Linked DNA regions of Rhodoligotrophos appendicifer. The protein of the gene in region 1 interacts with the protein of each later gene in a pairwise test. Links are inferred from orthologs where the notes say so. Each region holds a gene or a part of one and is shown on either strand. Other genes may lie near its edges. The genes, in order: ftsZ and rlmN.

What was found.
Region 2: the proteins of ftsZ (region 1) and rlmN interact in binary tests that used the Escherichia coli proteins (3 or more experiments, as listed by UniProt). The link is inferred for Rhodoligotrophos appendicifer from one-to-one orthologs.

What each region holds. Positions count from the first base shown.
Region 1 is NZ_VHKL01000005.1:321,586-324,865, forward strand. What follows is about bases 205-3,164. They hold ftsZ (cell division protein FtsZ), read left to right. Parts: upstream 205-820; coding sequence 821-2,509; downstream 2,510-3,164. Other genes in these bases: FKM97_RS13390 (ABC transporter substrate-binding protein), read right to left, coding at 205-441; FKM97_RS13400 (outer membrane protein assembly factor BamD), read left to right, coding at 2,691-3,164. Outside these bases: more of FKM97_RS13390, read right to left, coding at 1-204; more of FKM97_RS13400, read left to right, coding at 3,165-3,280. UniProt on the Escherichia coli protein: Essential cell division protein that forms a contractile ring structure (Z ring) at the future cell division site. The regulation of the ring assembly controls the timing and the location of cell division.
Region 2 is NZ_VHKL01000010.1:166,775-170,076, forward strand. What follows is about bases 54-3,035. They hold rlmN (dual-specificity RNA methyltransferase RlmN), read left to right. Parts: upstream 54-926; coding sequence 927-2,144; downstream 2,145-3,035. Other genes in these bases: FKM97_RS21525 (invasion associated locus B family protein), read left to right, coding at 297-827; FKM97_RS21535 (2-hydroxychromene-2-carboxylate isomerase), read right to left, coding at 2,178-2,798; FKM97_RS21540 (argininosuccinate synthase), read left to right, coding at 2,897-3,035. Outside these bases: more of FKM97_RS21540, read left to right, coding at 3,036-3,302.

The DNA.
Region 1 (3,280 bases):
CCACGGCGCCATCCACACCTTGCCCTCGAGATTGATCAGCGGCAGGTCACGCAGGGTCTGGAACAGGGCGGGCCAGTTCTTCAGTCGTCCAGTGTCGATCGGCTGCAGCACCCCGGCATCCTTCCAACGCACCAGCTCTGTAGCGCACGGATGGATCACGTCGGCGGTGAAGCCGGCCCGCAGTTTCTGTAGCCCCTCTTCGGCATCGCCATAGGTTGCGAACTGGGGCAGGGCGCCAAACTCGTCTTCATAGACTTTGAAGATGCCGCTGCCCGGATCCTCGTATCCGCCCCAGGTGAAATAGATCGCCTCGTCGGCCGCTTTCGCCCCGTTGGACAGGTAAGGCGTGACCGAGACCCCGATGCCGAAGGCCCCCAGCATCTTAAGAAAGTCGCGTCGCCGCTGCGGCTGACGCAGGAAGCTTGGATATCTCTGGTTCACAGGCAACCCTCCCCTGATCAAGTCTGGCTAGGACTTGGTTGAACGTTCAATCAAACGCCGGGCGCGGAACTTTGTCAAAACCCTTGTCGCCCAGGGGCTTACCTTACGGCCATGTTTTTGGCCTGACAACGTGGATTCTGCGAGTGGTCCACTGTCTGAGCGGGTCCGGCCGACCGCCCCCGAGCCGGGTCACGCGCCCGAGGCAGGCCCGGATCTTCCTGTCGCGGGGCAGGCGCTTTGCCGGTTTGGTTAACCGACAGGGTTAAGGACCCACTGACAAATTGCACCAAATTATGCGTCCGGTAAGTCAGCGTTAACGATTTATTATCGAGTTGGTAACAAATGTAGTCGGGAGGCTCAAAGAAAGCGGACGCCATCCATGACCATTAGCTTGACAGTTCCCAATCTCGCCGAATTGAAGCCGCGCATCACCGTCTGTGGCGTAGGGGGCGCCGGCGGGAACGCCGTCAACAATATGATTCAATCCAAGTTGGAAGGCGTGGAATTCGTCGTCGCCAACACGGATGCCCAGGCCCTCTCCCAGAGCGTGGCACAGCGCCGGGTTCAGATGGGCACGGCCCTGACGCAGGGGCTCGGCGCCGGGTCCCAGCCGCAGATCGGTGGGGCGGCGGCTGAAGAGGCCTTGCCCGAAATCCTCGATCATCTGGCAGGAGCGCATATGTGCTTCATCACCGCCGGCATGGGCGGCGGAACCGGAACCGGGGCGGCCCCTGTAATTGCACGCGCGGCGAAGGAGCAGGGCATCCTCACCGTTGGTGTGGTCACCAAGCCGTTCCAGTTTGAAGGCCAGCGGCGCATGCTCACCGCCGAGCGCGGCATTGAGGCGCTGTCGAAGCATGTCGATACGCTGATCGTCATTCCGAACCAGAACCTCTTCCGGATCGCCAACGAGAAGACGACCTTCGCCGCGGCTTTCGCCATGGCTGATCAGGTCCTCTATTCCGGCGTGGCCTCGATCACCGAATTGATGACCAAGGAAGGCCTCATCAACCTGGATTTCGCCGACGTCCGTGCAGTGATGAGCGAAATGGGCAAGGCCATGATGGGCACCGGCGAGGCGGCCGGCGAGAAGCGCGCCATCGAAGCTGCCGAGGCGGCGATCGCCAACCCGCTGCTGGACGATGTCAGCATGCGGGGTGCCCGCGGTCTCCTGATCTCCATAACCGGCGGTCATGATCTGACCCTCTACGAGGTTGATGAAGCCGCGACCCGCATTCGCGAGGAGGTCGATCCCGAGGCGAATATCATCCTGGGTGCGACCTTCGACGAGTCCCTCGAAGGCATCATGCGCGTCTCGGTCGTCGCGACCGGCATCACGGATCCGTCGGCGACCGCCAGCGAGCCGCACTACGACGACGATTACGGCCACCACGCTCCGGAACGCACGACATATGGCTATATGCCTGCGCCGGCCACGGTCGTGCGTGAACCGGCCCCCGTCGTGGCTCCCGCACCCGTGGCTCAGCAGCAGATGCCGTTCCGCAGCGAGCCGATGCACCAGGAGCCGCAAGGCCGCGAGGACGATGAAGCAGCATACGCCGCCCTGCAGCGTGATGCGGCGATCCGCTCCATGCATGAAGCTCAAGCCGAGCAATCGGCTGAGGAAGAGGAGTATCTGGCCGAGGAGGAGCAGGTTTACGCCCCGGCTCCTCAGGCGCCCGCTGCGCCTCAGCATGCATTTCGTGCAGCCCTGCCGCAAAATCCGGCGCCGCGCCTGCCCTCGATCGATGAATTTCCGCCCATCGCTCAGCGCCACTACGCCCAGCGCAACGCTAATATCGAAGATTTGACGGCCCATGCCCAGAAGAAGCGCAAGAGCCTCTTCGAGCGGCTTGCAAGCGTCGGTCTCGGCCGTCGCGACGAAGACGAATCACAGCCGGTGAAATCCGAGCCGGCCATGTCGGCGCGTCGCGAACCGGCCCGTCAGCCGGCGCCGAGTGAGCGCATGGGCGGGGTTCAGCCATCAGCGGCAGAAGGCCAGGCGCACACCGATCTGGACGATGACCAACTGGAAATTCCGGCCTTTCTCCGCCGTCAGGCGAACTGAGTAACGCAGGCAGCGGGAATACGTGAAAGCCCGGTGGACAAACTTCCGCCGGGTTTCCCGTCTCTAAGCGTTGATGGCTTATTCGATCCAGGCGTTGCCGGGGGTTACCGCGATCGGATATAGCTGGCGCGAGATGGGAGGCGTGCTGAGGCACGGTGGGAACACTCCCGACGGAGTTTCAATGACGCAAGATCTGAAGGACGGGACTGCGCAGAATGCGCGCGCGGGGATAGGCGGGCGAAGTCTGCGCGCAGTGATGTTGGGCATTTCAGGGGCGCTGATCCTGTCCGGGTGCAGCACGGTCTCCGGACTGTGGGGAGACGATTCAGGTTCGGCCACGCCGATGCCGGCATCCGGCAATGCTCTGGCGCCGGATGGCGCCGATCAGGTCGTGGACGATGCCGAGCCGGTCGCCGATCTCTACAATAAGGGCCTCGACTTTATGAAGAGTGGCTCTTACGCAAAGGCCACCAAGCAATTCGAGGAAGTCGAGCGCCAGCATCCCTATTCCAGCTGGGCCACCCGCGCGACCCTCATGAGCGCCTATGCCGATTATCAGCGCAACGCCTATGCCGATGCCATCTTGGCGGCTCAGCGCTTCATCACGCTGCATCCCGGCCACAAGGACGCAGCCTATGCCTATTACCTGATCGCGCTCTGCTATTACGAGCAGATTGCCGATGTGAAGCGCGATCAGTCGGCGACCGAAAAGGCCCTGGCGGCCATGGACGAGATCAGCCGCCGCTTCCCGAACACGGCCTATGCCAAGGA
Region 2 (3,302 bases), on another replicon or contig:
ATCGCTCTCGATGCTGCTTCGTTAAAGGTCGCGAAACGCCTGTGCAAGAAGGCTTTCCGAATCAAATAAATGCTAACTGTTCTGTTGCGCCGCTTGTGCTACCACTGATCGAAAATAATAAGCTGTTGCCGTGGAACGGCAATTTTTGCGCTGGGATGTCTGCTGCTTGATGAAAGATGATAAAGTCCGGTATCTATGACGAGCTGTCCGCTCCGTCAGAGCCGGGTTGATTTTCACATGGTCATGCGGTTACCCATCGCCTCACCTCATATCCCGACGAAAGGAGCCATTTGCCGATGACTGCCCGTGGGACGTTCATCGTTCTCTCTCTCGCCGCGCTTCTGATGATTCCTGCCGGCTCCCATGATGCCGAGGCACAGACACAAGCCGAGCCCAAACTGCTTGGAGATTTCAACGACTGGGCGGCTTACATGTATAATTCCGGAAAGGGCAAGGTTTGCTACATGGTGGCGAAGCCGTCTTCTTCGGAACCCAAGGCCGTAAAGCGCGACCCCATCTTTCTCCTCGTTACCCATCGGACTGCCGAGAAGGTCAAGAACGAGGTCAGCACCATCATCGGCTATCCCTTCAAGAAGGGCGAGCCGGCGGTCGTCACCATCGACAACACCAAATATGAGATGTTCACCAATGGTGACGGCGGATGGTTTGACTCCAGCACCAAGGATTCCCAGGTTCTCAACGCGATGAAGGCCGGGCAGCGCCTGACCGTCGTCGGGCAATCCTGGCGTGGCACCGAGACGACCGACAATTACTCGCTTGCTGGTGTGACGGCTGCGTCAAAGGCCATCGACGACGCCTGCAAATAGGCTTCATCGCCCCTAGTCCTTGACAATGAAGGGTTCCCGCGCGACCTGTTGCGGGAGCATGCGCGCCGATCCGGCATGAAGCGCGGCCAAAGATGCGCCATGACCATGACACTCGACATCTCCTCGCGCCGCGAGCGCCCCCTCACCGCTTCACAGCCGGCGATCCCTCGCTCGCTGATCGGGCTTACTCGCGAGGAACTGGCGGAAGTGCTGGTCGAGATCGGCATTCCCGAGCGGCAACGCAAGATGCGCGTCAGCCAGATCTTCCGCTGGCTCTATAATCGCGGCGTCACCTCATTCGTCGATATGACGGATGTCGGAAAGCCCCTGCGCGAGGAGCTCGAGAGACGGTTCACGCTCGATCGGCTGACCATCGTCGAGGAACAGATCTCATCGGACGGGACGCGGAAGTGGCTGCTGCGACTGCCGCCTTCCGGTCCGCTCGGCCAACGGCACGAGGTGGAAGCGGTCTATATCCCGGAGGAGGATCGAGGCACGTTGTGCATCTCGAGCCAAGTCGGCTGTACGCTCAGTTGCACCTTCTGCCATACCGGCACCCAGACCCTCGTGCGGAACCTGAGCGCGGGCGAAATCATAGGGCAACTGCTGATCGCTCGCGACAGGCTCGGCGAGTGGCCCGACCAGCTCGCCAGCAATCCGAACCCTCCCCTCGGTGGCCGATACATCACCAACATCGTCCTGATGGGCATGGGCGAGCCGCTTTACAATTTCGACAACGTGAAAGCGGCGATGGAGATCGTTTCCGATAATGAGGGTCTGTCGCTGTCCCGCCGGCGCATCACCTTGTCCACGGCCGGTGTCGTCCCGATGATCCCTCGGGCCGGAGAGGAAATCGGTGTGATGCTGGCAATTTCGCTGCATGGAACGACCGACGAGATCCGCGACAAGCTCGTGCCCTTGAACAAGAAGTACCCCATCGCCGAGTTGATGGCGGCCTGCAGAACCTATCCCGGGCTTTCGAATGCGCGGCGCATCACGTTCGAGTATGTGATGCTCCGGGACATGAACGACAGCAATGCCGATGCGAAGCGGCTGGTGAAGCTGCTGGAGGGCATTCCAGCGAAGATCAACCTGATCCCCTTCAATCCTTGGCCGGGCAGCCCGTACGAATGTTCCGACTGGGAGCGTATCGAAGCTTTTGCGGAGATCGTGAACCGGGCCGGCTACGCCAGCCCGATCCGTACCCCCAGGGGGAGGGACATCATGGCCGCCTGCGGGCAGCTGAAATCGGCATCCGAACGGATGCGGGCCAAGGACCGGCGTATCGCAGAAGACGCTGCAGCTCCAACGGCTTGAGAGCAGGGCGTCATCGTCCACGGGCCGGTCCTGTCAAGCGGTCCCAGAGTGCGCGAGTCCTCGCCCTTTTGCCCAAGCCAATGCGCGCTCGAGGCGATCATGTCCCCAAAAGACCTCCCCATCGGGCAAGACGAAGGAGGGGGCACCAAACAGGCCGATGCGCTGTGCTTCTGCCGTTTCGTCCCTCAGCCTCTGCTTCACCGTTTCCGACTTCGCCTCCGACAACATCGACTGCGGCTCGAAACCAAGCTCAGCCAACAGCGTGGCCATGACCGATTCCTCGGAGATCCTGGCGCCTTCCCCGAACGCGGCGTCGTAGACGTGGCGCGTGAAGGCCGCACGCTGGGGCGAAACTCCGTCGGTCAGCGCGATCCTCGCGGCGAGCATACTGTTCTGAGGAAACGGATCCGGGGCCTGAAAGGGAAGACCGTGTTCGGAGCAGATGCGCTGCATGTCGCGCCACATATAGCGGCCCTTGACCTTGTTGATCACGAAAGGGGACGTCGTCAGTCCCTGATCACGAAAGATCACACCCAGCAAGAAGGGGCGCCATTGCACTGTGACGCCCGCCTCATCAGCCATCGCCTCGATGCGCATGGCCGCAGGATAGGAATAGGTCGAGCCAAAGTCATACCAGAAATCGATCGAACGCATCCGAACCCTCAATCTCGATCGCCGCGCATCTGTTGCTCAGCGCCATCCGCTTCACTATAAGCCCACAATAACCCATACCTCAGGACACGAGGACATTCATGTCAGACGTCAAGAAGGTGGTGCTCGCCTATTCCGGCGGGCTCGACACCTCGATTATCCTCAAATGGCTGCAGACCCATTACAACTGCGAAGTCGTGCCGTTCACGGCCGATCTCGGGCAGGGCGAGGAGCTCGGCCCCGCTCGCAAAAAGGCAGAGATGATGGGCTGCAAGGAGATCTTCGTCGAGGATCTGCGAGAGGAGTTCGTCCGCGACTTCGTGTTCCCGATGTTCCGCGCCAATGCCCTCTATGAGGGGGTTTACCTGCTGGGCACCTCGATCGCGCGACCATTGATCGCCAAGCGGCAGATCGAAATTGCGCGGCAGACCGGGGCCGATGCCGTTTGCCACGGCGCCACGGGCAAGGGGAACGACCAAGTTCGCTTCGAGCTGACCTATTATGCGC